DNA from 3 places in the Streptomyces sp. NPDC008163 genome. Region 3 is predicted to be linked to each of the others. Evidence: riboswitches for the same ligand, from Rfam matches in the RefSeq annotation. Region 3 holds a riboswitch; each other region holds the start of a gene.
What was found. A riboswitch is a leader RNA that binds a small molecule or an ion and turns the genes downstream of it on or off. The one in region 3 is predicted to bind thiamine pyrophosphate.
Positions count from the first base shown of each region.

Region 1 (10,068 bases), on a different contig from region 3:
GGGTGGCGTTCACCGGTGCGCCCCGGAGGCGGCGTACGCGGCGGCGTGCTCCCGCTGCCGCACGACGGACGGCCACGGCTGCGGCGCGCGCACCGGTTCGGCGCGCGGGAGGCGGAGCGCGGCGAGCGACACGGAGAGCAGCGCGGCCACCACGATCGAGTCGAGCCAGTAGTGATTGGCGGTCCCGACGATGACGAACAGGGTGATCGCCGGGTGCAGCAGCCACAGCCAGCGCCACCGGGAACGGGTGGCGACGACCAGGCCGACGCCGACCATGACGGCCCAGCCGAAGTGCAGCGAGGGCATCGCGGCGAACTCGTTGGCCATGGAGTCCGTGGCCGGCTGGGCTCCGTAGACCGAGGGCCCGTACACCCGGCCGGTGTCCACGAGGTGAGTGGCGGCGAGCAGGCGCGGCGGGGCCAGCGGGAAGAGCAGGTGCAGGGCGAGCGCGGCGCCGGTGAGCGCGGCCAGGACACGGCGCGCCCAGACGTAATGGCGGGGGCTGCGCCAGTAGAGCCAGGCCAGGAAGAGCAGCGTGGCCGGGAAGTGCACGGCCGCGTAGTAGGTGTTCGCCAGGTGGATCAGCGTCTCGTTGTGCAGCAGCAGGCCCTGGACGGCGCCCTCGCCGGGCAGATGCGCGGCGCGCTCGGCGTCCCAGACGTGGCCCGCGTTGCGGAACGCCTCGTCCACATGGCCGTTCGCGGCCTGGCGGCCGAGCTTGTAGATCAGGAAGAGCCCGACGACGAGAAGAAGCTCGCGGACCAGGGGCGGGCGGGCGAAGGTGTCCGGCTTCCGATCGGCGGGCTTGGTGCCGGCGTAATTCACCCGGTGCCCCTTTGCTGATGCGCTTCGGCGGACGTCCGCCCTTATCGATACGCCAGTGTACCGATACGGAGGCGTATCGGTACACACGCGTATCGGTACACTGGCGTATCGATGGACCTCGTCGCAGAGTCGCAGAGAGGGAAGGCACATGTCGCCGCAGCAGACCGAGCAGGAGCAGCCCCCCGCGCAGCGCCGCTCGAAGATCACGCCGGAGCGGGCCCAGGAGCTCTACGCCGCCGTGCTCGACATGCTGAGGGAGAACGGCTACGAGTCGCTGACCATGGAGGGGGTCGCCGCCCGGTCCCGCTGCGGCAAGTCGACGCTCTACCGCCAGTGGGGCTCGAAGCCCGAGCTGGTGGTGGCCGCCCTGCACGGCACCCGGCGCGGCGCCCTGCGGAAGATCGACACCGGTTCACTGGCGGGTGACCTGCTGGAGGCGGCGCGGGCCATAGGCGAGGGCGCGGGCCGGGACACCCCGCTGATGCTGGCACTGAGCCATGCGGCGCTGCAGAGCCCGGAGTTGCTGTGCGCCCTGCGCGAGTCGCTGATCCTGCCGGAGATGGCGGCGGTCGACGCGCTCGTACGGCGCGGAGTGGAGCGCGGCGAGGTGGCGCCGGACAATCCGGCGGCGGAGTTCGTCTCCGCACAGCTGCTCGGGGTGATGCGGGCCCGCCCGATGCTGGCCGGCACCCACGCGGACGAGACCTACCTCGTCCGCTTCGTGGAGGGCGCGGTCCTTCCCGCACTCGGCCTGGACGCCCCGGCGTCCGGGTCCTGACAGACGTGGGCCGTCGTCCGAGCGGATGACGGCGGCCCGCCCGCGCCGCACCGTGGGGACGGGGGCGGCGCGCACCCGGCCGGCCGGTGACTTCTCAGAAGTCACCGGCCGTTCGCGTATCCGGCCACCCCCCTTATTCGTCCTCTTGACGATAAGGCGGGATTCTGCTTATCGTCGTCATGACGAAAACGACATCAGGGGGGTCCCCATGGCCGACATCACCCGCCGCTTCGGCTGGCGCCATCTCCGCTCGGCGCCCACCGCGCACATCCGGCACCACAAGCGCGGCACACTGGCCCACGACGGGACGGGGCTGAGCTTCTGGTACCGGTCGCTGAGCGCCGCGCTCTCCGAGGTGCCGGTCAACGACCGCGAGCTGGCCATGGCGTTCCACGCGCGCACCTCCGACTTCCAGGACGTCACGGTCCAGGCCACCGTCACCTACCGGATCAGTGACCCGGCGGAGGCGGCCGCCCGCCTCGACTTCTCCGTCGACCCGGACACCGGTGCCTGGCGCGGCGCCCCCCTCGAACAGATCGCCACCCTCCTCACCGAGACCGCCCAGCAGCACACCCTGGACGTGCTGGCCCGCACCCCGCTGGCCGGCGCCCTGGTCGACGGGGTCGCCGCCGTCCGCGAGCGGGTGGCGGCCGGTCTCGCCGCCGAGCCGAGGCTCCCCGCCACCGGCATCGACGTGGTGGCCGTCCGCGTCGTCGCCATCCGCCCCGAGGCCGAGGTGGAGCGCGCCCTGCGCACCCCCGCCCGCGAGCAGATCCAGCAGGAGGCCGACCGGGCCACCTACGAGCGGCGCGCCGTGGCCGTCGAGCGCGAGCGGACCATCGCGGAGAACGAGCTGGCCAGCCAGATCGAGCTGGCCCGCCGCGAGGAACAACTGGTCGAGCAGCGCGGCACCAACGCCCGCCGGGAGGCCGAGGAGAGCGCCGCCGCCGACGGGGTGCGCGCCGAGGCGGAGGCCGCCCGCACCGTGCGGCTCGCGGGGGCCGAGGCCGAGGCGGCGCGCCAGGTGGGCGCGGCGCGGGCGGAGGCCCAGGCGGCCTGGCTGCGGGCGCACGGCGAGGTGGAGGCGGCGACGCTGCACGCACTGGCGGCCACCCGGCTCGCCGAGAACCTGCCGCAGATCGACAGTCTCACCCTGTCGCCCGACGTGCTCACGGGTCTGCTCAGCAAGCTGGCCCGGCCGGAGGCGGGGGCGTGAGCCTGGCCCCGCGGGCGGTCCTGGTCCACCGCACCACGGAGTACGAGGAACTGCTCGCCCGCCACGGCACGCACGGCCAGGCCGCGTTCGTCCTGGGCGCGCGGGGCCGGTCCATCGAGGAGGTGGCCCGCCGGCACGAGCGGACCCGGCAGGCCCTGGCGGACGTGGCGGCGGCCGTTCCGCTCACCTGGCGGCACTGCCGGGTGGAGCGGGCCGACCTGGACCGGTTCCTGTTCGCGCCCGAGGACGTGGTGGTGGTCGTCGGGCAGGACGGCCTGGTCGCCAACGCCGCGAAGTACCTCTCCGGCCAGCCGGTCATCGGCATCGACACCGATCCGGGACGCAACCCCGGCGTCCTGGTCCGCCACCGCCCGGCCGACGCGGCGGCGCTGATGCGGGCGGCCGTGGCGCCGGGCGGGCGGGCCGACGCGCTGACGATGGTGGAGGCGGTGGCCGACGACACGCAGCGGCTGCTCGCCCTCAACGAGGTCTACCTCGGCCCGCCCGGCCACCAGACGGCCCGCTACCGGCTCGGACCCGACACGGCGGACTCCCCCGCCGAGCCGCAGGCATCCTCCGGCGTCCTGGTCGGCACCGGCACCGGGGCGACCGGCTGGCTCCGCTCGCTCTGGCAGGAGCGCCACAGCACCCTGCCGCTGCCCGGGCCCGCCGACCCCCGGCTGCTCTGGTTCGTCCGGGAGGCGTGGCCCTCGCCGTCGACCGGCACGTCGTTCGTCTCGGGCGAGCTGGGGCCCGGGCAGGGACTGCGGCTGACCGTGGAGTCGGACCGGGTGGTGGTGTTCGGCGACGGGATGGAGGCGGACGCGCTGGAGCTGACGTGGGGGCAGAGCGTACGGCTCGGGGTCTCGGAGATCTCGTTGCGGCTGACGGTGTGAGGCGGGGGCGGACGCGGCATCGCCGTAGGCTCGACGCCCACCGCCCGCCCCCCATCAGAGGAGCAGCATGGCCACCGAGAACCCCCACACCCCGTCCCGTAACAGCCGGCCGCCCGAGGCCCAGGCCGCGCTGGGGGTCGGGGTGATCGTGCAGGACGCGCGGGGCCGGATCCTGCTCGGACGGCACCACAGCGGCACCTGGGAGCTGCCCGGCGGCAAGGTCGACCCGGTGCCGGAGTCCGTCGTGGCGGCGGCCGTGCGGGAACTGCGCGAGGAGACCGGGCTGACGGTCCCGGAGGAGGAGGTCACCGTCTTCGCGATGCTGCACGACGCCCTCGGCGGGATCAACCGCGTGACGATGGCCGCGCTGGTGCGCGTGGACACCGGCACCGCGCGGGTGACCGAGCCGCATCTGATCAGCACCTGGGAGTGGACCCCGCTCGACGCGCTCCCCTCGCCGCTCTTCGACCCGTCCGCGCAGATCCTCGCGACCTGGCGCCCGGATCTCGGCATCCCGCATCCACCCGTGCACCGGCTCACCCTCGCGCCCGAAGTGCCCCAGGTGAGCCCCTAACTGAATTAATCGTTTGCCTAGGGGCCATAGGCAGAGTTAGCTTCGTGGTCATGAAGGCCCTGACCGAGCAGGACATCCGCTCATCGTTCGTGAATTGCTCCAAGGGGGAAGCCAAGCGTCTGCCGCTCCCCCGCGATTTCGAGGAGCTGCCGTGGGACGACCTCGACTTCCTCGGCTGGCGCGACCTGTCCGCGCCGGGACGCAGCTACATCGTCACCGAGCACGGGGGCGAGCCCGCCGGCATCTCGCTGCGCTTCCCCTCCCAGCAGCGCGGCTTCCTGCACCGGAGCATGTGCTCGCTCTGCCTGACCACGCACCCGGGCAGCGGGGTCTCCCTGATGACCGCCCGCAAGACCGGCCCCGCCGGGCGCGACGGCAATTCGGTCGGCCTGTACATGTGCACGGATCTGGCCTGCTCGCTGTATGTGCGCGGCAAGAAGAAGGTGGACTCCGGGGCCCGGTTCAAGGAGAGCCTGACCACGGAGGAGCAGATCGCCCGCACCGTCGGCAACCTCCACGCGTTCGTGACGAAGCTCTTCAGCTGACCCTCGCGACGACATCGGACGGACCGGCGCTATCCTGGCCGCCACACCGGACACGGGGTGCCCCGCACGGGGCTGAGATCACACCCGTCGAACCTGAACCAGTTAGCACTGGCGGAGGGATGTCTCCATGTCGTTGCCGTATGCCCAGGACGAGCGCGCCGCTTTCGGCGGGCGCATGCCCACCGCCCCGGGCGACCTGCGCATCGAGGCGCACGGGATAGCCCCGGTCCCCGAGGACCGGCGTTACGGCGGGGCGGGCCGGCTGTTCACCGTCTGGTTCGCGCCCAATCTGACCATGACCGGCGTCTTCACCGGCACCGTCGGCATCGCGCTCGGCCTGGACTTCGCGACCGCGCTCGCCGCCGTCGTGCTCGGCACTCTCGTCGGCGCCGCGCCGACCGCGTATCTCGGCACCTGGGGCAGCCGTACCGGCTCCGGCCAACTGCCGCTCGCCCAACTGGCGTTCGGACCGGGTGTGGTGCTGCCGGGCGCCCTGCAATGGCTGTCGTCCATCGCCTGGGACGCCCTGATCGGCCTCTTCGGCGGGGACGCGCTGGCGCAGCTGTGCGGCTGGCCGTTCTGGCTCGGGGTGCTGGTCATGATGGCCGCGCAGGGCGCGCTAGGGGTGCTGGGTTACGAGGTGATCCACCGGCTCCAGACCGTCATGACGTTCGCCCTGGCAGCCGCCTTCGCCGTGCTCGCCACGAAGCTCCTGCGCGGGGTGGACCCGGTGACCGCCTCGACCGTGCACGGCGCGGACCGGGCCGGGGCGTTCGTCCTGACCTGCACCATCGCCCTGAGCCTCGCGCTGTCCTGGGCACCGTACGCGAGCGACTTCAGCCGCTATCTGCCGCGCGGAACGTCCCGGACGCGCATGTTCTGGTGCACGCTCGGCGGGATCAGCGCCTCGTTCGCGGCGGTCCAGACGATCGGGCTGTGGGGTGCCTCGGTCTTCACGGACCAGACCGCACGCGGTATCGACTCCCTGCTCGGCGGGGGTGTGCTCGGGGCGTTCGGGCTGCTCGCGGTGGCGCTGGCCGCGCTGTGCAGCAACGCGATGAACGACTACAGCGGTTCGCTGGCGTTGCAGACCATGGGGGTGCGCCTGCCGCGCCCGGTGGCCGCCGCGCTCGCCGCCGCCCTGGGGTTCCCGCTGGTGCTGTGGATGCACGCGGCCGACACGACGGCCCGGTTCCAGAACGTGCTGCTTCTCGTCGGCTACTGGATCCCAGGCTTCGTGGCGATCGTGTCCGTGGACTGGCTGGTCCGCGCCCGGGCCCGGCGCGGCGCCCCCGTCGACCTCGCGGCCGAGCACGCCCGGCCGCGCCCGTGGTGGCCGGCGCTCGCCGCGTTCGCCGTTGCCTTCGCGGCGGCGGTGCCGTTCATGAGCACCGGCCTGTACGTGGGCCCGGTGGCCGAGGCGCTGCACGGGGCGGACCTGGCGTACGGGGTGGCGTTCCTCGTGGCGCTCGCGGTGTACGCCCCGCTGCGGATGCGCCGGGCCCGCTGACTCACCCTTCGGACGAGGGCGGTGTACCGGTCGTCGCGGTAGGCGCCGCTCGTGGAAAGCGTCCCGGGAGACGAAGCCGGGCGTGGGTGCGTGGGCAGCGTACAAAGATCTGCCGGAGGGCGCACCACCGCATCACCGCGCACCCGTTTCAACGGGCGCCGGGACCGGCGGCAGCGCACCGGTCCCGGCGCCCGGTCAGTCAGGGCATCCTGGCCGTTCCCGTCGGCGCGCACTGCATCTGCTTCTCGGACGGAATCTCCCCGCACACGCTCATGGAGTCGAGCGGCGCCTCCTTGGAGACGCCGAGCATCTTGGTGTACGAGTCGTGCTCGAAGCGGATGAGGGCGTCCAGCTCCATCCCCCGGGCGTCCTTGATGATCACCTTGTCGCCGACGGCCCCGCCCTCGATCCGGCCCCAGACCGCCTGGCAGGCGGCGCTGTAGCGCAGTTCGATCTGCATGCCGCGCAGATAGGTGCTCCTGGCGGTCTTCGCGTCCCACTGGCACTCCATGGCCTGGGGATCGTTGCGCCAGCAGGTGTCCGACGCGCACTTGACCTTGATGTCGCCCGCGCCGGGCACCAGGTCCGCGCCCTGCCCGCTCGCCTTCTTGCCCTCGGTACGGGTCGTGGCGTCGTCCGGGCCCCGGTCCGCTCCCGCGAGGTACGGGGAGAGCAGCCCCGTCGCCACCGAGCCCATCAGGGCACCGGCCGCGATGTATCCGATCACCGCACAGCGCCGCCGCCACGAGACACCCGGCCGCTCGCCCGGCGTCCGACCCTCGGCGGCCGCGTCACCGGCGACGGTGGGCGACCCCGCAGCCCTGCCGGGCGCGGCCGGCGCCGGCTCCGTGACCTCTGTTCCGGCCCTGGCCAGCAGGTCGAGCAACGGCTCCGGCGGAGTGCCGGCCACGGCGGCCAGCTGCTCGACCGCCACGGGGGTCGGCAACTGCTTGCCGTTGAGGAACCTCTCCCACGAGGAGCGGCTGTAGTGCGTGCGTCCGGCCAGCCCGCCGAAGCTGAGCTGCGCCCCCTCCTTGATCCTCCGCATCTCCGCGCCCAGTTGTGCGCGTGCCGTTGCCGTGACATTTGGTGCCGGGTTCTTCGGATCCGACTTCGCGTTCGACATGCAAGACCCCCCTCGTCATGTGCGCCCACGCGTCGGCTCCTCCCCCGGACCCGACGCGGCGCGAGGGACACAATAGATCGGGCCTGCGACAGCCCCGCAGCAGCTCAAGCGCGTGGCGCGGCGCGGACCCGGGCCTGCGGCTCCCCCAGGCCACCGAGTGCTTCCGGGCACCCGCGAAGGTCTGCGCGGGTTGCCAGGAAAGGGTGCACGCGATGCCAAGTCCGCTCAGTCGCGCGGCCGGTCGGGGAGGCCGTCGATCCAGCGGGTGACGTCGGGCAGGGAGCGGACGGTCAGCGCGCCGCGGACGATCGGCGGGAAGAAGTCACTCACCCCGGCGCCCCGGCCCGGGCGAAGCTCTGAACAATGATTCGTTACTTCATGACCCCCCGGACATGCCGAAGGGCGGCTCCGGATCTCTCCGGAGCTGCCCTTCGGGTGCCCTTGCGGGGTGCCGGCGCGCTCAGTGGTGGCCGTTGGCGGTGCTCGACGCGCCGCTGAAGAGCCGGGCGACGGCCCGGAAGGGAAGCGTGACCACCGTCGCGATGGCGCCGCCGATGGAACGGAACACATCTGCAATCGCCTTCAGCATGGCTACTCCTCTGTTCGGTCGCACCCCTGCTCCGGAGTGTCGTGGTGCTCTGTAGGCGACCGCGTACCCGGGCTTCCGGCGGAAAAACACCGCGGTGGAGGCCGGACAAAGGCCGAGGGCCGGCTTCGGTGATTCCGAAACCGGCCCTCGTCTGCGACTGCATCCAGTCGGGACGACAGGATTTGAACCTGCGACCCCTTGACCCCCAGTCAAGTGCGCTACCAAGCTGCGCCACGTCCCGCTGTCGCCTGCCCGGTCTCGCCGGGTGGCGGCTGCAGGGAAAACATTACCTCACTCGGTGGACCGGATCGACGCGCGTGCCTGCTGGGCGCGGGCGGCCAGTCCTTCCGCGCCGCAGGCGGTGGCCAGTTTGTGGGCGCGGGCCAGTTCGCGGGGCGAGCGGGCGGCGACTCCGTAGTCGTAGAGGGACTGCGCGAACTCGTAGCCGGAGGGGGACGCCTCCAGGTGGCGGACCGCCTCGCCGAGGAGGTGCACGGACTCCTCCGGGCGCGCGAAGAGGGCCACGCAGCGCAGGGCCTCGCCGATGGCGGTCTCCGTGCCGAACCGCTCCGCGTGGACCCGGGCCGTGTTGGCGAGCTGGGCGGCGCGGCCGGGGTCCTCATCGGCGAGGGCGCGGGCCAGGTCACCGGCCCACGGACCCCAGATGCCGTTGAACCTGCCGCGCGGCTCGAGGGAGCGCCCGGCCGCCTCCAGCTCGGTCACCGCTTCCTTCGTACGGCCTTCGGCCAGCAGCAGGCGGCCCCGGACGCACGGCGCGTCCGGCAGCACCATGGCGCTCGGGTAGGGCAGACCGAAGTCGTACTGGTCGGCGACCTTGCGGGCATCGGGGACCCGGCCCCGGGCGAGCAGGGTGTCGATGAGCAGGCAGGCCGCGTCCCAGTGGACGGGGAGCCCGCTGCCGACGCGGTCCGCGAGGCGCAGTCCCTCGCGCAGGAAGGCCTCCGCTTCGGCGAGGCGGCCCCGGCGGCGGTGGACCAGGCCGAGCAGGGTGTGTGCGAAGGCCAGGTGGGCACCGCTCCAGCCGGAGATCTCGAACGCCCGGACGGCCTCGCCGAACAGTTCCTCGGCCCGGTCGAGCCGGTCCGTGAAGGCGTAGGTGATCCCGACCATGGCGGGGAGCTCGAAGCCCCACTCGGAATCGGTCCAGCCGAGTCCGCGTGCGGGGTGGCCGTCCACGAGGGCGCGCTCGCAGAAGTCGACGATGACCTCGGCGTTCTCGCCGCGCAGCATGGCGTCGAAGGCGCGGAGGGTGAGCAGGGCGCGTTCGGCGTTGTCCCGGCCCTTGAGGTGGTCGGCGTTGGCGGCGAGCCGACGCGAGCGGCCCGGGCCGTCCTCCTCGGTGGCCTGCATGCCCTCCCAGAGGAAGTGGGCGGCCTGGAGCCGCATCAGGCCGGGTCCGGGTGCCGTGCGTTCGGCCTCGGCCGCGAGGGCCAGGGCCGCCTCCTTGAGCTGGTTGTTGTGGGAGAGCGCGGCGGCGAGCCGGAACGTGGCGTCGACCCGCAGCTCGTCCACGAGGCCGGGCATGTCCAGGGCGGCCCGCAGGTGCTGCACGGTGGTGGCCGGGGAGCTGAGCAGCGTCGCACAGCCCAGCTCGTACAGCAGGGTGGCGCGTACGTCGTGGCGCGGCGGCTCTTCGAGCGCGCGCTCCAGGCAGCGCCGGGCGGCCTCCGGGGCGCCGACGGCGAGGTGCTGTTCGGCGGCGGCCCGCAGCTGCGCGACGAGTTCCTGGTCGTCGTCCGGGTGGACTTCGAGCAGGTGACGGGAGGCCGCGGCGGGGCCGAGCCCGGCGTTGGTGATGGCCCAGGCGGCCCTGCCGTGCATCGCGGTGCGGGTGGCGGGCGGGATGGAGCGGTAGACGGCCGAGGCGATCAGCGGGTGCACGAACTCCAGCGGGTCGAAGCCGGTGACGATACGGGCCTCGCGCAGCCGGGCGGTGCAGTCCGCGGCCTCGGCGGAGCTCATCCCGGCCAGCGACGCGGCGACGTCCT
Region 1 is NZ_JBIBHG010000003.1:5,118-15,185, forward strand. It holds gene ACFZAT_RS07925 (hypothetical protein) at 1-13, opposite strand, end outside; gene ACFZAT_RS07930 (phosphatase PAP2 family protein) at 10-825, opposite strand; gene ACFZAT_RS07935 (TetR/AcrR family transcriptional regulator C-terminal ligand-binding domain-containing protein) at 974-1,603, shown strand; gene ACFZAT_RS07940 (SPFH domain-containing protein) at 1,812-2,819, shown strand; gene ACFZAT_RS07945 (hypothetical protein) at 2,816-3,715, shown strand; gene ACFZAT_RS07950 (NUDIX domain-containing protein) at 3,783-4,289, shown strand; gene ACFZAT_RS07955 (FBP domain-containing protein) at 4,340-4,834, shown strand; TPP riboswitch at 4,878-4,971, shown strand; gene ACFZAT_RS07960 (cytosine permease) at 4,962-6,344, shown strand; gene ACFZAT_RS07965 (helix-turn-helix domain-containing protein) at 6,544-7,470, opposite strand; gene ACFZAT_RS07970 (LPFR motif small protein) at 7,931-8,059, opposite strand; tRNA gene ACFZAT_RS07975 (tRNA-Pro) at 8,227-8,300, opposite strand; gene ACFZAT_RS07980 (AAA family ATPase) at 8,351-10,068, opposite strand, start outside.
Region 1: linked by a shared signal. The riboswitch ahead of ACFZAT_RS07960 (cytosine permease) and the one ahead of thiC (phosphomethylpyrimidine synthase ThiC) in region 3 are both predicted to bind thiamine pyrophosphate.

Region 2 (10,068 bases), on a different contig from region 3:
CGGGCGCGGCGGTGCCGGGGCTGCGGGAGCGGGTGCTGCGGACGCGGGTGCGGACGCCCGCCGAGACCGCCGCGGACACGGGCGCCGAGGGCGGTGCGGTGCCGCCGCCGGCGCTGGGCGGTGCCGGGGGCGCGTTCCTGCATCCCGCCAACCGGACCCGGCTGCCGGGTCTGTTGCTGGCCGGCGGCTGGTCGCATCCGGGCGGCGGACTCGCGCACGCGGGCATGTCCGGGGCGTTGGTCGCGGGGACCGTGGTGGAGGGGGACGGCTTCCGCGGCTCGCAGTGAGCCCGGGGGCGCCTCAGTAGCGGTACTGCTCGTTGTAGCCGGTGTCGTAGCCGTTCGGGTACGGGGCCGGCTGGGCGGCGGGCTGCTGCGGATAGTGCTCGCCCTCGCGCTGCTGCGGCACCCAGACACCGCCCGGCGGGGTCTCCGAGCCGTAGGTGTCGCCCTGCGCGTACGGGTCGGGGTACTGCTGCTGGCCGCCGTAGCCGTCGTAGTTCCCGTAGCCGTCGTACGTGCCGTACTGCGGGGTGCTCGCGGTGGTGCCGATGTACGGGTCGGAGTAGGCGGCGTAGCTCTGCGGATCGGTGCCGTAGTCGTACTGCCCGGCCCCGGCATAGGTGTCCTGGCCCTGGGGCTGCTGGACCGGGTAGCCGTAGGGGTCGTACGCCTCGTGGCTCTGCGCGGCCGGCGGCTCCTCGGCCGGGCGGGGCGGGACGGGGTCGCTGTAGACGCCGTACTGGCCGGTGTCCTCGTCCATCGGTTGGGTCGCGTAGACGGCGGGGGCAGGGGCGGACGGCGGGTCGGACGGGGCCTCGGGGGCTCCGCCCTCGTACTCCACCTCCAGGTCCGAGACCTCCAGGGTGGGCTTGCGTGCGGCGGCGCCACGCCGGCGGCGGCTCTCACCGGGCTTGCCCCCGATCGCCCAGCCGGTGGAGAAGCCCTTGCGGAACGAGAGCGTGACGTAGGTCTGGCCGGTGGCGAAGGCGACCGCGCCGAGGGCGATGACGGGCACGGACGGCATCAGGACGCCGACCACCACACCGAGGAAGCCGGTGAAGGCGAGGAGGCGCCAGCGCAGCCGCGCCTTGTACTGCAGCAGCACTTCGCCGAGCAGCCACAGCGCGACGACACCGAACGCGATGTAGAGGACCGTCCAGCCCATGCCCGCCCCCTTCTACGGCCACCGCACCGGTTGGTGGCGGGTACGGCCGGTCACGACTGCTTGTGCAGTCCGAGATTCTCGTAGATCTCGAGCGTCGCAGTCGAGTTGTTCAGCGTGATGAAGTGCAGTCCGGGCACGCCCTCGGAGAGCAGCTTCGCGCTGAACCGCGTTGCGAAGTCGATGCCAATGGAGCGTACAGCGGCGGCGTCGTCCTTGGCAGCGAGGATGCGCTCTTTCAGGTCGTCGGGCAGCGCCGCGTCGCTGAGCTGGGAAAGCCGCTCCAGCTGACGGACGTTGGTGACCGGCATGACCTCGGGGATGATCGGTGTGTCGCAACCGGCGGCGACCACCCGGTCACGCATCCGGAGATACGCCTCGGGGTCGAAGAACATCTGCGTGATCGCGTAGTCGGCGCCCGCGCGGCACTTGTCCACGAAGTGCCGGATGTCGGTGTCCCAGTCGCCGGAGCGCGGGTGCCGCTCGGGGAACGCCGCGACGCCGACGCAGAAGTCGCCGGCCTCCTTGATCAGCCGGACCAGGTCCGCCGCGTACTTCACGCCCTGCGGGTGCTCGACCCAGGGGCCCATCGGGTCGCCCGGCGGGTCGCCGCGCAGGGCGAGGATGTTGCGGATGCCGGCGTCCGCGAACTGGCCGACCATGTTGCGCAGTTCGGCGACCGAGTGGTTGACGGCCGTGAGGTGCGCGACCGGGGTGAGCGTGGACTCGGCGGCGATGTCCTGGGTGGCCTTCACCGTGCCGGAACGGGTGGAGCCGCCGGCCCCGTACGTCACCGAGACGAAGCTCGGGGCGACGGCCTCGACCCGGCGCAGCGCGTTCCACAGGTTGCGCTCGCCCTTCTCGGTCTTGGGCGCCCAGAACTCGAACGAGTACGAGGTCGCGCCGGTCGCGAGCATCTCACGCACGGTGCGCGCGTGATCTGTCCTGGTGGAAGGTGTGCCAAGGGCCATACGGGCAGGTTAACCAGGGCGGGGCGGGCCCCCAACCGAACCGGAGGCATTTGCCGGAATTGACTGATTCTTGTCCATCCTTCGGACAGATTCGTCCCAGGCCGGTACCGGCCGGTGCCGGACCTCCGCTCCGGAGGCGGCTCTCCGCCGTCAGGCTCCGGCGCGCTCGCGGACCCGTCGTGCCAGCTCAGCGGCGGCACCACCGGGGTCGGACGCCTCCGTGACGGCCCGTACGACCACGACCCGCCGGGCCCCGGCGTCCAGCACCTGGTCGAGGTTGTCCGCGTCGATGCCCCCGATGGCGAACCAGGGGCGGGCCGGGGCGAGCGAGGCGGCGTACCGCACGAGGTCCAGGCCGGGCGCGTGGCGGCCGGGCTTGGTGGGGGTGGGCCAGCAGGGGCCGGTGCAGAAGTAGTCCACGCCGGGCTCGGCGACGGCGGCGTCGACCTCGGCCTCGGCGTGCGTGGAGCGGCCGATGACCGGCTCGGCGCCGATGATCGCGCGGGCCGCCGGGACCGGCAGGTCGCCCTGGCCCAGGTGCAGCACGTCGGAGCCGATGGCGTGGGCCACGTCCGCCCGGTCGTTGACGGCGAGGAGCTTGCCGTGCCGCTTGCAGGCGTCCGCGAAGACGGCCAAGTGGTCCAGCTCCTCACCGGCCTCCATGCCCTTGTCGCGGAGCTGGACGATGTCCACCCCGCCGGCGAGGACCGCGTCGAGGAAGTCGGGCAGGTCTCCCTGGCGCCTGCGGGCGTCCGTGCACAGGTAGAGCCGGGCGTCGGACAGCTGGGCGCGAGGCGTGGACATGGTGCGGTTCCCCCCGGGGACGGTGATGGCGGATCGGTGGTGCGGCGCGGGGAAGCGGGCCGCCCGCTCGTGCGGTGCGGCCCGCTTCCCCGGGCGGTTCAGACGGCGAGCGCCTGGGCGCGGCGCTTCACCTCCGTGCCGCGATTCTCACTCAGTGCCTGCGCGGGGGTGCCGGGCAGGGTCGGGTCGGGGGTGAAGAGCCATTCGAGCATCTCCTCGTCGGAGAAGCCGTCGTCCTTCAGGAGCGTCAGGGTCCCGGAGAGGCCCTTGACCACCTTGTTGCCGTCGATGAAGGCGGCGGGCACCTGAAGTGCCCGGTTCTCCCCACGGCGTACGGCGATGAGCTGGCCCTCCTTGACCAGCTGCCGCACACGCGTCACCTCGACATCGAGCATTTCCGCGATGTCGGGCAGGTGGAGCCAGGCAGGGACGAGAGCATCGATCTTTGCGTCAATCTCGGTCACGGGACAAGCCTGCCATCCCGGACTGACAGCCGAAACCCGGACTCGGCCCTTCAGGTCCCGGGCCGTTACGGCAGGACCGCCGACTTCAGCGGTACGGAGGGGTCCCCGCCCCGGTCCGCGTCGAGCCGGGCCCCCGCCTCGATGAGCCGGCGCCCCTGCGCCAGGTCGCGCGGGCGGCCGACCGCGACCACCGCGACCAGGGCGCCTTCGCGCAGCCAGCACACGGACCAGGCGGGTTCGGCCGGGTCGCCGCGCCACAGCAGGGTGTCCGCGTCCGCGTGGTGCCCGGCGTACTGCACGAAGCGGCCGAACTGCTCGGACCAGAAGTAGGGCACCGGGTCGTACGGCGGGATGTCGGCGCCCTCCGTCGCGATGTGGGCGGCGGCGGTCCTGGGCCCCTGGAGGGCGTTGTCCCAGTGGTGGACGACCAGGCGGGTGCCGTAGCGGGCCGAGGGGAAGGAGGCGCAGTCGCCGACCGCGTACACGTCGGGCAGCGAGGTGCGCAGCGCCGCGTCGGCGGTCACCGAGCCCTCGGGCCCGAGCGCGATCCCGGAGCCGGCGAGCCAGCCGGTGGCGGGGCGGGCGCCGATGCCGACGACGACCGCGCCGGCCGGGAGGGTGCGTCCGTCGGTGAGGACCACCGTGCCGGGCTCGACGCGGGCGACCCGGGCGCCGGTGAGGAGCCGGGCGCCGCTCTCCTCGTACCAGGCGGCCATCGGGGCGGCGACCTCGGCGGGCAGGGCGCCGGCCAGGGGGCGGTCGGCGGCTTCGACGACGGTGACCTCGCAGCCGGCGGCACGGGCGGCGGTGGCGAACTCGGCGCCGATCCAGCCGGCGCCGACGACCACGACGGGGTGCCCGGCCTCCAGGACGGGCCGCAGCCGGGCCGCGTCGTCGAGGGTGCGCAGCAGATGCACGCCGGGGATGCCTTCGGAGCCGGGCAGGGCGACGGGTTCGGCGCCGGTGGCGAGGACCAGGACGTCGTAACGGACCGGGCCCCCGGAGGTGTCGAGTTCATGGGCGCCGGCGCGGACCCCGGTGACCTCGCAGCCCAGCCGCAGGGTGATGTCCAGCCCCTCGAAGTCGATGTCGAAGGCGGACTCCTCGGCCTTGCCCAGCAGCACCGCCTTGGACAGCGGTGGCCGGTCGTAGGGCTGGTGGGGTTCGGCGCCGATCAGGGTGACGGGGCCGGTGAAGCCCTGTTCCCGCAGGGCGACGGCGGTCTGCACGCCCGCCATGCCCGCGCCCGCGACGACGACCCGGCGTTCGGTCCGCTCTGCCCGCTGCTGCTCGCTCACCTGATCCACCTTACGTACCTGACGGGACGTCAAGAAAGGGCGCCCCCTCCCCCGGCCCTCCCTACCCGGTCCGCCGGGCGGGGTTTAGGGTGGCCACCGTAAGACACGCGGGAGCCCGGACGGACCGGGCTGAGAGGGAGGCTGGACGGCCTCCGACCGTACGAACCTGATCCGGGTCATGCCGGCGAAGGGAGGGGCTGGACGCCCATGCGCACCCATCCCACCGAAGGGTCCGACGTCCTCGTCATCGGGGGCGGCATCATCGGCCTGGTGACCGCCTGGCGGGTCGCCCGGCGCGGCCTGGCCGTCGCGCTCGCCGACCCGGGGCCGGGCGGCGGAGCGGCCCGGGTCGCGGCCGGCATGCTGGCCGCCGTCACCGAGCTGCACTACGGCGAGGAGACGCTGCTCGGGCTCAACCTCGCCTCCGCCCGGCGCTATCCGTCGTTCACGGCGGAGCTGGAGGAGGCGAGCGGGCAGGACATCGGCTTCCGCGCCTGCGGCACCCTGGCCGTCGCGCTCGACGCCGACGACCGCGCCCATCTGCGCGAGCTCCACGAGCTGCAACGCCGCTCGGGCCTGGAGTCGGAGTGGCTGACCGGGCGCGAGTGCCGCCGCCTGGAACCGATGCTCGCCCCGGGCGTGCGCGGCGGCCTGCGGGTGGACGGCGACCACCAGGTCGATCCGCGCCGCCTCGCCGCCGCGCTGCTCACCGCCTGCGAACGGGCCGGAGTGGTCTTCCACCGCCGCCGGGCCGACCGCCTCTCGGTGGTCGCGGACCGGGCCGCGGGAGCCGTGCTCGACGACGGTACGGAGCTGGCCGCCGGCCAGGTCGTGCTCGCCGCGGGCAGCCTCAGCGGCCGGCTCGCCGGGGTCCCCGCCCATGTCCTGCCGCCGGTCCGCCCGGTCAAGGGCCAGGTGCTGCGCCTCACCGTGCCCCCGGCGTACGCCCCCTTCCTCTCGCGCACCGTGCGCGCGGTGGTCCGGGGCAGCCACGTCTATCTCGTGCCGCGCGAGAACGGCGAGCTGGTCGTCGGCGCCACCACCGAGGAGATGGGCTGGGACACCACCGTCACGGCGGGCGGGGTCTACGAGCTGCTGCGCGACGCCCACGAGCTGGTGCCCGGGATCACCGAGCTGCCGCTCACCGAGACCCGCGCCGGTCTGCGCCCCGCCTCCCCCGACAACGCCCCGCTGCTCGGCCGCACCGCGCTGCCCGGCCTCCACCTCGCCACCGGCCACGGCCGCAACGGCGTGCTGCTCACCCCCGTCACCGGGGACGCCATGGCGTCGCTGCTGGCCGACGGCGAGCTGCCCGAGGCGGCCCGCCCCTTCTCCCCCGGCCGGTTCGCCCCGGCCCCCGCATCCCAGGAGCAGCCCGCATGACCGACCCGACCCCGCTCACCGTGTCCGTGAACGGAGCCCCGGCCGCCGTCGCGCCGGGCACCACCCTGGACGCCCTCGTCGCGACGCTGACCGACGCGACGGCGGGGGTGGCCGCCGCGCTCAACGAGACCGTGGTGCCGCGCGGCCAGTGGTCCGCCGCAGCGCTCGTCGACGGCGACCGGGTCGAGGTCCTGACCGCGGTCCAGGGAGGCTGACGATGTCCGACGACCTGTTCACCCTCGGCGGCACCGACTTCGCCTCACGGCTGATCATGGGCACCGGCGGGGCGCCCAGCCTGGACGTGCTGGAGCGGTCGCTGATCGCGTCCGGCACCGAGCTGACCACCGTCGCGATGCGCCGCCTCGACCCGACCGTGCAGGGCTCGGTGCTCTCCGTGCTGCGGAAGCTGTCCATCCGGGTGCTGCCGAACACCGCCGGCTGCTACACCGCCGGGGAGGCCGTGCTCACCGCCCGGCTGGCCCGTGAGGCGCTGGGCACGGACTGGGTGAAGCTGGAGGTGGTGGCCGACGAGCGGACGCTGCTGCCCGACCCGGTCGAGCTGCTGGACGCCGCCGAGATCCTGGTGGACGACGGCTTCACCGTGCTGCCGTACACCAACGACGACCCGGTCCTGGCCCGGAAGCTGGAGGACGTGGGGTGCGCGGCGGTCATGCCGCTCGGCTCCCCCATCGGCTCGGGCCTGGGCATCCGCAACCCGCACAACTTCCAGCTGATCGCCGAGCATGCCGGCGTCCCGGTGATCCTGGACGCCGGCGCCGGGACCGCCTCGGACGCGGCGCTCGCGATGGAGCTCGGCTGCTCGGCCGTGATGCTCGCCTCGGCGGTGACCCGGGCCCAGGAGCCCGAGCTGATGGCCGCCGCGATGCGGCACGCGGTGGAGGGCGGGCGGTTCGCGTACCGGGCCGGGCGCATCCCGCGCCGCCACTTCGCGGAGGCGTCCTCGCCGACGGCCGGGCGGGCGGTGCTCGATCCGGAGCGGCCGGCTTTCTGACACGCGCCTGTCACGGCTCGGCTGCAGTACTGCCCCGGGTTCGCTCCGCCGCGGCGGGCCTGTCCGCGGCGGCTCGTAGACTCGCATGGTGGATACGACCCTCCAGGACCCCCTCGTCGGGCAGCTGCTCGACGGCCGATACCGCGTCGATGCCCGCATCGCCGTGGGCGGCATGGCCACGGTCTACCGGGCCATGGACATGCGGCTCGACCGGGTGCTCGCCCTCAAGGTGATGCACCTGGCGCTGGCGACCGACGCCTCGTTCGTCGAGCGCTTCATCCGCGAGGCCAAGTCGGTGGCGCACCTCGCCCACCCCAATGTGGTCGGGGTCTTCGACCAGGGCGCCCAGGGTCAGTACGTCTACCTCGCCATGGAGTACGTCGCCGGGTGCACCCTGCGCGACGTGCTGAGCGAGCGCGGCGCGCTCGCGCCGCGGGCCGCGCTGGACATCCTGGAATCGGTCCTCGCCGCCCTCGGTGCGGCGCACCGGGCGGGCTTCGTGCACCGCGACATGAAGCCGGAGAACGTGCTGATCGGGGACGACGGCCGGGTCAAGGTCGCCGACTTCGGTCTGGTCCGGGCCGTGGGCTCGGTGACGAACACCACCGGGACGATCCTCGGCACCGTCTCGTACCTCGCCCCGGAGCAGATCGAGCACGGCACGGCGAACACCCGCGCCGATGTGTACGCCTGCGGGGTCGTGCTGTACGAGATGCTGACCGGCGACAAGCCGCGGGACGGGGAGTCCCCCGCCCAGGTCATCTACCAGCATCTGCACGAGGACGTGCCGCCCCCGTCCGCCGCCGTCCCCGGGCTGGCGCCCGAGCTGGACGCGCTGGTGGCGGGCGCGACCGCCCGGGACCCGGAGGCCCGCCCGTTCGACGCGGTGGCGCTCCTCGCCATGGCCCGCCGGGCGCGCGCCGCCCTCACGGACGCGCAGCTCGACGCCGTACCGCCGCAGGCCCGGCCGGAGGCCGCCCCGGGCGGTGGGGCGGAGGGGTCCGACGCGCGGACGACCGTGATCCCCCGGGTGCTGCCGAAGGACCTGGGCACCGCCCACCACACCAGCCGGCTGGAGATGCCCCCGCCCGCGCCGCCGCGGCATCCGCTGCCGCCGCGCCGGAGGGGGCCGCTCGGCGGTCCCCGGCGCGGGCTGCTGGCGGCGGTCCTGGCGGTGCTCGTCGTCCTGGGCGTCGGCGGCGGTGTCTGGTACATCAACTCCGGGCAGTTCACGAAGGTCCCCTCACTGCTCGGCCAGACCGAGAAGACGGCCGGGAAGCGGCTCTCCGACGCGGGCCTGGAGCTGAAGGGGGTGCGGCGGGCCTTCAGCGACACCGTCGACCGGGGCAAGGTGATCAGCAGCGCCCCCGAGTCCGGCGCGCGGATCAGGGGCAACGGCTCGGTCTCGCTCGTCGTCTCCCGCGGCCCCGAGATCATCAAGGTGCCCGATGTCGCGGGCGACCGGCTCGCCGCCGCCAAGCAGCGGCTGACGAAGGCGGGCCTGCTCCCCGGCCTCGTCACCAAGGAGTTCAACGACGACGTGGCGGCCGGTGAGGTGGTGCGCACGGACCCCGAGGCGGGCACCGAGCGCCACCCGGACTCGGCGGTCGCGATCGTCGTCTCCAAGGGCAGCCCCGTCGACGTCCCCGATGTCACCGGGCTCTCCGTCGACGACGCCACCGACACGCTGGCCGACGAGGGCCTGAAGGTGAAGGTGAAGCCCGGCCGGGTGCACTCGCCCGAGGACGAGGGCGACGTCGCCGCGCAGTCACCGGAGGAGGGCGACGAGGCGGCCGAGGGCGACACCGTGACGGTGACGGTCTCCGCGGGGCCGCGCATGATCGACGTGCCGGACGTGGTCGGCAAGGACGTGGGCGACGCCGAGGACGAGCTGAAGGCCGCGGGTTTCGAGGTCAAGGTCGACCGCGGGTTCCTCTCCTTCAGCGACAAGGTCTCCAGCCAGTCCGTGGACGGCGGCGACCGGGCCCCCGAGGGCAGCACCATCACCATCAAGACCAAGGGACTGTAGAGATCCGTATGCGCAACCCAGTCGGCGGCCACGTGCCGGTGGCCGGCGGCCTCGCCAAGGTCGGCCTCCCCTACGCCCGCGAGATGGGCGCCGAGGCCGTCCAGGTCTTCGTGGCCAACCCGCGCGGCTGGGCCACCCCGGCCGGGAATCCGGCGCAGGACGAGCTGTTCCGCGAGCAGTGCGCCGCCGAATCGGTACCGGCGTACGTGCACGCCCCGTATCTGATCAACTTCGGCTCGCACACCCCGGCGACGGTGGAGCGGTCCGTGGAGTCGCTGCGCCACTCGCTGCGCCGGGCCCGGGAGATCGGGGCGCTGGGCCTCGTGGTGCACACGGGGTCGGCGACCGGCGGACGGCCCCGCGAGGAGGCGCTGGCCCAGGTGCGGACGCACATGCGGCCGCTGCTGGACGAGCTGACGCACGACGACGACCCGTTCCTGCTGCTGGAGTCCACCGCCGGGCAGGGGTCCTCGCTCTGCTCACGGACCTGGGACTTCGGCCCGTACTTCGAGGCACTGGACGCCCATCCGAAGCTCGGGGTCTGCCTGGACACCTGCCACATCTTCGCGGCGGGGCACGACCTGGCCGGGCCCGGCGGGATGAAGGAGACGCTGGACCTGCTGGTGGGGACGGTCGGTGAGGGCCGGCTGAAGCTCATCCACGCCAATGACTCCAAGGACGTCTCCGGCGCCCACAAGGACCGGCACGAGAACATCGGCTCGGGCCACATCGGCGAGGAGCCGTTCCGCGAGCTGTTCGCGCACCCGGCCACCGAGGGCGTGCCGCTGGTCATCGAGACCCCTGGCGGCAAGGAGGGTCACGCGGCGGACGTGGCCCGGCTCCAGGCGCTGCGCGACGGCGGCTGATCCGGGTCCGGGTGCCGGTTCAGAGTTCCGGGCCGTCCCCTGGCTCCTCCTGGTAGGAGTAGCGCTGTTCCTTCCAG
Region 2 is NZ_JBIBHG010000002.1:254,676-264,743, reverse strand. It holds gene ACFZAT_RS06310 (FAD-dependent oxidoreductase) at 1-287, shown strand, start outside; gene ACFZAT_RS06305 (hypothetical protein) at 301-1,167, opposite strand; gene metF (methylenetetrahydrofolate reductase [NAD(P)H]) at 1,218-2,135, opposite strand; gene thiE (thiamine phosphate synthase) at 2,286-2,939, opposite strand; gene ACFZAT_RS06290 (Rv2175c family DNA-binding protein) at 3,038-3,403, opposite strand; gene ACFZAT_RS06285 (FAD-dependent oxidoreductase) at 3,469-4,701, opposite strand; TPP riboswitch at 4,799-4,911, shown strand; gene thiO (glycine oxidase ThiO) at 4,909-6,084, shown strand; gene thiS (sulfur carrier protein ThiS) at 6,081-6,299, shown strand; gene ACFZAT_RS06270 (thiazole synthase) at 6,302-7,096, shown strand; gene pknB (Stk1 family PASTA domain-containing Ser/Thr kinase) at 7,185-9,125, shown strand; gene ACFZAT_RS06260 (deoxyribonuclease IV) at 9,134-9,991, shown strand; gene ACFZAT_RS06255 (molybdopterin-dependent oxidoreductase) at 10,011-10,068, opposite strand, start outside.
Region 2: linked by a shared signal. The riboswitch ahead of thiO (glycine oxidase ThiO) and the one ahead of thiC (phosphomethylpyrimidine synthase ThiC) in region 3 are both predicted to bind thiamine pyrophosphate.

Region 3 (10,068 bases):
AGCGCGTAGGGGTTCAGCAGGTCCAGAACGCTGCCCGTGTACTCCATGTGTGCGTCGATCTTCACGCCGCGCACGATGTTGCCGAAGGCCACACCCCAGAGCACGGCGGGGATCAGCGAGGTCCAGAAGATCGCGTGCTCCCAGTTGGTCTGCCACTTCTCCTCGGGCCGCTTCGCCCGGTACTCGAAGGCGACGCCGCGCACGATCAGGCAGAGCAGGATGAGCAGCAGCGGCAGATAGAAGCCGGAGAACAGCGTGGCGTACCACTCGGGGAACGCGGCGAAGGTCGCTCCGCCGGCGCTGAGCAGCCAGACCTCGTTGCCGTCCCAGACCGGGCCGATGGTGTTGATCAGCACCCGGCGTTCCTTGCGGTCCCGGGCCAGCAGCTTGGTGAGGACGCCGATCCCGAAGTCGAAGCCCTCCAGGAAGAAGTAGCCGGTCCACAGGACGGCGATGAGCACGAACCAGACGTCGTGGAGTTCCATTTCTCGGCTCCCGCTCTCAGTAGGAGAAGGCCATGGGCCGGTCGGCGTCTTCGTGGTCGCCGCCGATCCGGGTGGGCGGGTTGAGGTCGTCCTCCGTGAGCTCCGGCGGTCCGGCCTTGATGTACTTCAGGAGGAGCCGGACCTCGATGACGGCGAGCACCGCGTACAGCACGGTGAAGACGATCAGCGAGGTCAGCACCTCGCCCTGGGAGACACCGGGGGAGACCGCGTCACGGGTCTGGAGCACGCCGTAGACCACCCAGGGCTGCCGGCCCATCTCGGTGAAGATCCAGCCCCAGGAGTTGGCGATCAGCGGGAAGAGCAGGGTCCACAGGGCGACGATCCAGTAGCACCGGGCGAGGCGTGGACTGAGGGCCTTGGTCTTGAAGAGGACCAGATGCGGCACCTCGTCCTCACCGGTGCGCATCGCCTCGGGCAGCATGAACTTCTTCCGGGTGAGCCACAGGCCGAGGATGCCGAGACCGAACGAGGCCATCCCGAAACCGATCATCCACCGGAAGCTCCAGAAGGCGACGGGGATGTTGGGCCGGTAGTCGCCGGGGCCAAAGCGTTCCCGCTCCGCCTTGTTGATGTCGTTGATGCCCGGCACGTACGAGTGGAAGTCGTCGTCGGCGAGGAAGGACAGCACCCCGGGGACCGAGATTTCGACCGAGTTGTGGCCCTTGCTGACGTCCCCGTAAGCGAAGATCGAGAAGGGCGCGGCGTTCTGCCCGTCCCACAGCGCCTCGGCCGCCGCCATCTTCATCGGCTGCTGCTTGAACATCACCTTGCCGAGCTGGTCACCACTGACGGCGGTCAGGAGGCCGGAGATCACCACGGTGATCAGGCCCAGTCGCAGCGAGGTCCGCATCACCGGAATGTGCTTCTTGCGGGCCAGGTGGAAGGCCGCGATGCCGACCATGAACGCGCCACCGACCAGGAAGGCGGCCGTGATGGTGTGGAAGAACTGGGTCAGCGCGGTGTTCTGCGTGAGCACCTGCCAGAAGTCGGTCAGCTCGGCGCGTCCGCGTTCCTTGTTGATGCGGTAGCCGACCGGGTGCTGCATCCAGGAGTTGGCCGCCAGGATGAAGTAGGCGGAGAGGATGGTACCGAGGGAGACCATCCAGATGCAGGCGAGGTGGATCTTCTTCGGAAGCTTGTCCCAGCCGAAGATCCACAGGCCGATGAAGGTGGACTCGAAGAAGAACGCGATCAGGGCTTCGAACGCGAGCGGAGCCCCGAAAATGTCACCGACGAACCGTGAGTAGTCGGACCAGTTCATCCCGAACTGGAACTCCTGGACGATGCCGGTGACGACACCCATGGCGATGTTGATCAGGAAGAGCTTTCCCCAGAACTTGGTCGCTCTGAGGTACTTCTCCTTGTTCGTCCGCACCCAGGCGGTCTGCAGGCCGGCGGTGAGCGCCGCGAGAGAGATCGTCAGAGGAACGAAGAGGAAGTGGTAGACGGTCGTCGTACCGAACTGCCATCGCGCCAGGGTCTCCGGCGCCAGAGCTAGCTCCACGTCGTCTTCTCCTTACGTCACCGCCGCCGCAGCGACGATTTGTCCGTGAAATCCAACGGATCACGGGAGGAAGCAGGACACGCTTGTGAACGCGTTCACATTCACAAGCAATTATGGCGCACACGCTTTCGGTCCCTTCGCCCGGGGTCCCCTGTCACGCGGCGAGCCCGCTCCGGGCATGTGAAAGGGCCCCGCATCCCTCACGAGATACGGGGCCCGGCCGCCGGACGACGCCGGCTACAGCTCCTGGCGGAACGACTCCGTCACCTTCAGGAACAGGTCGTTCGCCTCGCCCTCGCCGATCGTCACACGCACACCCTCGCCGGCGAACGGCCGGACCACCACACCGGCCTTCTCGCAGGCCGCCGCGAAGTCCAGGGTGCGGTCGCCCAGCCGCAGCCAGACGAAGTTCGCCTGGGACACGGGCACCGTCCACCCCTGCCGCGCCAGGGCCTCGGAGACCCGGTCCCGCTCGCACACCAGCGAGCCGACCCGGCCCAGCAGCTCGTCCTCGGCGCGCAGCGAGGCCACCGCCGCGTCCTGGGCGAGCTGGCTGACGCCGAACGGCACAGCGGTCTTGCGCAGCGCGGCCGCCACCGGCTCATGGGCCACCGCGAAGCCGACCCGCAGCCCCGCGAGCCCGTACGCCTTGGAGAACGTCCGCAGCACCGCCACGTTGGGACGGTCCCGGTAGATCTCAAGGCCGTCGGGGACCTCGGTGTCCCGGATGAACTCCTTGTACGCCTCGTCCAGCACCACGAGCACATCGCTCGGCACCCGGTCGAGGAATCGTTCCAGCTCGGCCCTGCGCACGACGGTGCCGGTCGGGTTGTTCGGGTTGCAGACGAAGATCAGCCGCGTCCGGTCGGTGATCGCGTCCGCCATCGCGTCCAGGTCGTGCACATCGCCGTCGGTCAGCGGCACCTTGACCGAGGTCGCGCCGCTGACCTGCGTGATGATCGGGTACGCCTCGAAGGAACGCCAGGCGTAGATCACCTCGTCGCCCGGGCCGGACGTGGCCTGAAGCAGTTGCTGGGCCACGCCGACCGAGCCGGTTCCGGTGGCCAGGTGCGAGACGGGCACACCGAAACGGTCGGACAACTCGTTCATCAGACCGGTACAGGCCATGTCCGGGTAGCGGTTGAAGTGCTCAGCGGCCGCGAGGGCGCTCTCCATCACGCCCGGCAGCGGCGGATACGGATTCTCGTTGGAGGACAGCTTGAAAGCGGCGGGTCCGTCCGCCGATGCCGGTTTGCCCGGAACATAGGCGGGAACGCCGTCCAGCTCGGCGCGCAGCTTGGGGCTCGTCTGGCTCACCGCAGGTCCTCCTCGACCATCCGTACACATCAATACTGCTCACCTTATGAGGATTGGGCGCCGCTGCGAACGGGTGGACAGCGGATTCGTCCGGTGAACCCCGGAATGAGGGGGAGCGCGACCGGTGGTGGCGCGCGCCGGTGGCTCACTCCGTGGCGCGCGTCCCTCGAAAAGGTGAGTTGAGACCTCCTCGAGACCTTGCCCCCTCGCCAGGTCCATCCGGTCGGATGCATGACACATGACGGTAGGCACTGCCAACAGCCTTGTTTCGCAAGGTGGTTGCCGCTCTTTGGCCTTGCAGAAACGTGCCTGTCAACGCGTGAATATGCGACCGGACCAATTCCCCGCCCGACCCCTACTATCGGCTCGCCATGACAGCAGCAGGGAAGCACCAGGTGAGCCGGACGGAGACCCCCCGGCGCGGCGGCAGGCAGGGACGTGCCGGAATCCGGGATGTGGCCGCCGCCGCCGGCGTCTCCATCACGACCGTCTCCGACGCGCTCAACGGCAAGGGCAGGCTCCCGGACGCCACCCGCCGCCATGTCCGCGAGGTCGCAGAGCGCCTGGGCTATCGCCCTTCCGCAGCGGCTCGCACGCTCCGTACCGGCAAGTCCGGCCTCATCGGCCTGACCGTGACGACGTACGGGGATGAACCTTTCACCTTCACCGAGTTCGCGTACTTCGCGGAAATGGCGAGGGCGGCCACTTCGGCGGCCCTCGCCCGCGGCTACGCCCTGGTCATCCTGCCGGCCACGTCGCGCCACGACGTCTGGTCCAACGTGGCGCTCGACGGCACCGTCGTCATCGATCCGTCCGATCAGGACCCGGTCGTCTCCGAGCTGGTGCGCCAAGGGCTGCCCGTCGTCTCCGACGGCCGTCCCGCCGGGTCGCTGCCCGTCACCGCCTGGGTGGACAACGACCACCGGGCGGCCGTGCTCGACCTCCTGGACCATCTGGCCGCCGCCGGGGCCCGCCGTATCGGACTGCTCACCGGCACCACCACCGACACGTACACCCGCCTCTCCACCACCGCCTACCTGCACTGGTGCGAGCGCGTGGGGCAGGATCCGGTCTACGAGTCCTATCCCGCCCACGACCCGTGCGCGGGGGCGGTGGCCGCCGACCGGCTGCTGGCCCGCCCGGACCGCCCCGACGCCGTCTACGGGCTCTTCGACCCCAACGGCACGGACCTGCTGGCGGCCGCCCGCCGCTACGGCCTGCGCGTCCCCGAGGACCTGCTCCTCGTCTGCTGCAGCGAATCCACGGTGTACGCGACGACCGAGCCGCCCATCACGACGCTCTCGCTGAAGCCGCGGAGGATCGGCACGGCAGTCGTCCAGCTGCTCATCGACGCCATCGAGGGCGTCGATCAGGACGGTCCGGTGGAACGGGTGGTGCCGACGGAGCTCATCGTCCGGACGTCCTCACAACGCCGCCCGCCCCGCACCACGGTCAGCGCGCCGCGTTCCCCGGCAGGGGACTGATCATCCCAATTAGGACCAATCGACCGACGAACCTGGCATGCGGAAGGATTCACCACCCCTGGTGCGTCCCAGAGCACGATCTGCATTCCTATGATGGGCGCACGACACCGCGGACCAACCCGACCAGCAGGGCCCGTCAGGTGTACGGCGGCGCGACGGTGGTGTGGAGGGGTCGATGACACAGGGGGCCGGTCAGGAACCCGTGGTGCGGACGGCGACGTTGCGCGACTTCCGCGTACCGCCCTATGCGCAGTCCCCCGCGCCGCCCGCGTCGCCACACCCGGGGAACGCCTTCCCCGAGGGCGAGACGCCGGAGGGGTACACCCCGACGGCGCGCGATCTTCCCGTCATCAGTGTCGACAAACCCACCCAGGTGCAGCCCGTGCCCGAACCGCGCCCCGCCGCCGACCCGGGCCTCGGCCCCCTCTACGTGGTCGGTGACGTCCACGGCTACCTGGACGAGCTGATCGCGGCCCTCGTGGAGCAGGGTCTGATCGACTCCGAAGGCCGCTGGGCGGCGGGCAACGCGCGCCTCTGGTTCCTCGGCGACTTCACCGACCGGGGCCCCGACGGCATCGGCGTCATCGACCTCGTCATGCGGCTCTCCGCCGAGGCCGCGGCCGCCGGCGGATACTGCAAGGCCTTGATGGGCAACCACGAGCTGCTGCTCATCGGGGCCAAGCGGTTCGGCGACACCCCGGTGAACTCCGGCGCGGGAACGGCCACCTTCCAGGCGGCCTGGCTGCTCAACGGCGGGCAGAAGACGGACATGGAGCGCCTTCAGGACGTCCACCTCCAATGGATGTCCCGGCTCGACGCCGTCGTCGAGGAGGACGGGCACCTCCTGATGCACTCGGACACGACGGCGTACCTCGACTACGGCTCCACCATCGAGGACGTCAACGACACGGTGCACGCCATCCTCACGCGCAACGACGCCGACGAGTGCTGGGACCTGTTCCGCAAGCTCACCAAGCGGTTCGCCTTCCGCGACGACTCGGGCCCCCAGGCCGTCCAGGAGCTGATGGCGGCCTACGGCGGCCGGCGGGTCGTCCATGGCCACAGCCCCATCCCGTACCTGACCGGCGAGGTCGGCTCCGAGGACGGCGAGGACGGTGCCGGGCCGCAGGTCGACGGGCCGCATGTGTACGCCGACGGGCTGGCCATCGCCATGGACGGCGGGGTGACCATGGCCGGAAAGCTACTGGTCGTCCAACTCCCCCTGCATGACTGACCCCTCTGCGGGGAAGAAGCGTCCCGAGCTGACCACGCCGAGTACAGGGGCTATTTCCGGAAACCCTCTGTCACCCCGCGCCGTGCGCGCTCTACCATCGGCCTATCAGTAGCAGGCTCTCCTCCGTTTCCGCCCGAACTGCCCGGACCCAGCGGGCATACAGGCCCGACGGAGCATCGGGGGATGCAGATGAACAGCGCTCCGCACCTGCTGACCGAGGACCGGCCCGAGTACGAACGGCTCCTCGACGACGCACTGCGTCACGCACACGAACGACCGGAACTGGCCGCCGTAGGGGAACGCCTCAACGCCGTCCAGCTGCGCACCATGGCGCTGGCGGCCGTCGCCCTGATCACCGCCACGGCCGCCGCCGAGTACGAGCAGTACGTGAAGGCCCGTGACGAAGCACGCGCCACCGCCCGGGACACGGCATCCGGCACAGCACCGGACGGCCTCGGCCAGTCGGGCGCCGGCATAGGGGCGGTCGTCACCGTTCTGGCGCCGATGCTGGCGGGCACGGCGGCGGCCATATTCCTGCTGGTCGGCTACCTCCTGAAGATGCTGGAGCCACCACCGGCGTTCGCCGGTCCCATGGTGGACGCCGGCTGGTTCTTCGCCGCCGTCACGGCCGCCGCCATCTTCGTCGCCGCCATCGGCCTGCTCATCGCCGCCCTGCGCAACGGCTCGACGTCCCTGTCGGCCCGCGAGGCCCGCGAGCAGCTGCCCGACGACGTGGCCCGCGCCAAGGACGCCTGGCGGCAGGCGCTGCTGGAGCGGGGCATCGTGCCCTTCCTGCGCGACGCCCTCGCCGAGCCCGCCGCCGGTCCCGCGATCCCCGCCCCGCACCGCCCGACGGGCCGCCTCCCCAAGATCGGCTACAGCAGGCCCGACTTCGCCGGCCCGGACGAGGGCCCGGCGGCGGCGCCCCGCCCCACGTACAGCAGCCCGGACTTCACCAGCCCCGACTTCGGCGGGCCCGAGCACGAACTGGACTGACCGCCACGGCTCCGGCGGAAGGCGCCGGAGCCGTGTGCGGCCGGTCAGTCGGCCAACGGCAGATAGACCCGGTTCCCGCCCGCCGCGAATTCACGCGACTTGCCGAGCATGCCCTCGGCGATCTCCTCGGCCGTCGCCTCGGTGCCGGCCGCACCGCCGAACTGCTCGGTGATGCTGTGGCTGATCTTCATCGAACAGAATTTCGGACCGCACATCGAGCAGAAGTGCGCCGTCTTGGCGGGTTCGGCGGGCAGGGTCTCGTCGTGGAACTCCCGTGCCGTGTCCGGGTCGAGCGCCAGGTTGAACTGGTCCTCCCAGCGGAACTCGAACCGGGCGTCCGACAGCGCGTCGTCCCACTCCTGCGCCCCCGGGTGGCCCTTGGCCAGGTCGGCGGCGTGGGCAGCGATCTTGTACGTGATGACCCCGGTCTTCACATCGTCCCGGTTCGGCAGCCCCAGGTGCTCCTTCGGCGTCACGTAACAGAGCATCGCCGTCCCCCACCAGGCGATCATCGCGGCGCCGATGCCCGAGGTGATGTGGTCGTACGCCGGCGCGATGTCGGTGGTCAGCGGGCCGAGCGTGTAGAACGGCGCCTCCTCGCAGATCTCCTGCTGAAGGTCGATGTTCTCCTTGATCTTGTGCATCGGGACGTGTCCCGGCCCTTCGATCATGGTCTGCACGCCGAACCGCTTGGCGACCGTGTTCAGTTCGCCGAGCGTGCGCAGCTCGGCGAACTGCGCCTCGTCGTTGGCGTCCGCGATCGACCCGGGCCGCAATCCGTCGCCCAGGGAGTAGGTCACGTCGTACGCGGCGAGGATCTCGCAGAGCTCCTCGAAGTGCTCGTACAGGAAAGACTCCTTGTGGTGTGCCAGGCACCATGCCGCCATGATCGAGCCGCCCCGGGAGACGATGCCGGTCTTGCGCCGGGCGGTGAGGGGCACATACGGCAGGCGCACGCCGGCGTGCACCGTCATGTAGTCCACGCCCTGCTCGGCCTGCTCGACGACGGTGTCCTTGTAGATCTCCCAGGTCAGTTCCTCCGCCCGCCCGTCGACCTTCTCAAGGGCCTGGTAGAGGGGGACGGTTCCGATCGGTACGGGTGAATTGCGAAGAACCCACTCACGGGTGGTGTGGATGTTGCGGCCGGTGGAAAGGTCCATGACCGTGTCCGCACCCCACCGGGTCGCCCACGTCATCTTGTCCACCTCCTCCTCGATGGAGGACGTCACCGCGGAGTTGCCGATGTTGGCATTGACCTTCACCAGGAACCGCTTTCCGATGATCATCGGCTCGGTCTCGGGGTGGTTGACGTTGGCGGGCAGCACCGCGCGGCCGGCCGCGATCTCCTCGCGCACCACCTCCGCCGGCACGTTCTCGCGGACCGCGACGTACTCCATCTCCGGGGTGATCTCGCCCCCGCGGGCGTACGCGAGCTGGGTGACGGGCCGTCCGTCCCGGCTCCGCCGCGGGCGGCGCGGACGGCCGGGGAACACCGCGTCCAGATTGCGCAGCCCACCTCGAGGCGAGGTGTGCTTGAGCCCGTCGTCCTCGGGACGGGCGGGGCGGCCCGCGTACTCCTCGGTGTCGCTGCGGGCGATGATCCAGTTCTCCCGGAGCGGTGCGAGGCCGCGCCGGACGTCGGTCCCGACGGCCGGGTCGGTGTACGGCCCGGACGTGTCGTACAGCGTCACGTCCTCGCCGTTGGTCAGGTGCACCTGGCGGACCGGCACCCGGATGTCGGGGCGCGGCCCCTGGACGTATCCCTTGTGCCAGCCGATGGACTTCCCGGCCTCGTCGCCCTGATTGGAGGCAGGCGTGCGTGTGTCCGATGTGGTCATGAGACCTACTCCCTACGCCGGCATTACCCGGTAACAGGTTCGGCGGTCGGCGCAGCGTCTCCCGTACGGTCGTACGGCGGTCAGCGCCCTCTCAGCCCGGTGCTCCGAGCTCCCGCGTGTGCAAAGGTGCCACCACGCTAGCCCCCTGACGGGTGAGCTGAACAGAGGGCCCCTTCCTTCTTGCGATGATCGGCCGGTGACGTCCCCTCATCGCGACCCGGAACCGCAGGGCCATCAGCACACGCACAGCCATGGCCCGGCCGCACCCGTCTCCGCCCATCTGCGCAAGGTGATCGCCGCCGTGCTGGTCCCCTTCGCAGCCGCCGTGCTCGTCGGCCTCGTGGTGCTCTGGCCGGGCGGTGCGCCGGCGCACGAACGGACCGGTGTCGGTTTCGACCGGCAGACCCAGCAGGGAAAGGTGGTGAGCGTCGTAGAGGTCGACTGCAAGGACGTGAACGCCGCCCAGCTTCCCGTAAGCGCCGAGACCCGACCCCCCGAGGACCGGCCGACGTCCGGCAGCCTCTGCGACAAGGCCACCGTCGAGGTCACCACCGGCCCCGACTCGGGGCGCCGGTTCGTCGAGGTCGTCCAGCCGGACGCACCGAGGCAACTGCGGGAGGGCCAGGGGGTGGTGGTGGCGTACGCCCCCGACGCGCCCCATGACCTCCAGTACTCCGTGACGGACGTGAACCGGAAGTTCCCCCTGTATCTGCTGGCCGGAATCTTCGCCCTCGCCGTGGTGCTCGTGGGCAGGATGCGCGGGGTCATGGCCCTGGTGGCGCTCGCCCTGTCGTTCGCCGTACTGACCCTGTTCATCCTTCCGGCCATACTGCAGGGCTCGAATCCGTTGCTGGTGGCGGTCGTCGGGGCCGGAGCGATCATGCTGATCGCGCTCTACATCTGCCACGGACCGACCGCCCGCACCTCCGTCGCCGTCATCGGCACCCTGATCTCACTGCTCCTGATCGGGCTGCTCGGCTCACTCTTCATCGGCTGGGCAAGCCTGAGCGGGAACACCGACGACAGCACCGGCCTCATCCACGGCCTGTATCCGCACATCGACATGAGCGGACTGCTGCTGGCCGGCGTCATCATCGGCTCCCTGGGCGTGCTCGACGACGTCACGGTCACCCAGACATCGGCGGTCTGGGAACTGCGCCGGGCGAACCCCACTATGAGTGCGAAGCAG
Region 3 is NZ_JBIBHG010000012.1:72,076-82,143, reverse strand. It holds gene cydB (cytochrome d ubiquinol oxidase subunit II) at 1-485, opposite strand, end outside; gene ACFZAT_RS25380 (cytochrome ubiquinol oxidase subunit I) at 502-2,010, opposite strand; gene hisC (histidinol-phosphate transaminase) at 2,248-3,327, opposite strand; gene ACFZAT_RS25370 (LacI family DNA-binding transcriptional regulator) at 3,699-4,811, shown strand; gene ACFZAT_RS25365 (metallophosphoesterase) at 4,987-6,045, shown strand; gene ACFZAT_RS25360 (hypothetical protein) at 6,229-7,041, shown strand; gene thiC (phosphomethylpyrimidine synthase ThiC) at 7,086-8,879, opposite strand; TPP riboswitch at 8,872-9,005, opposite strand; gene ACFZAT_RS25350 (YibE/F family protein) at 9,076-10,068, shown strand, end outside.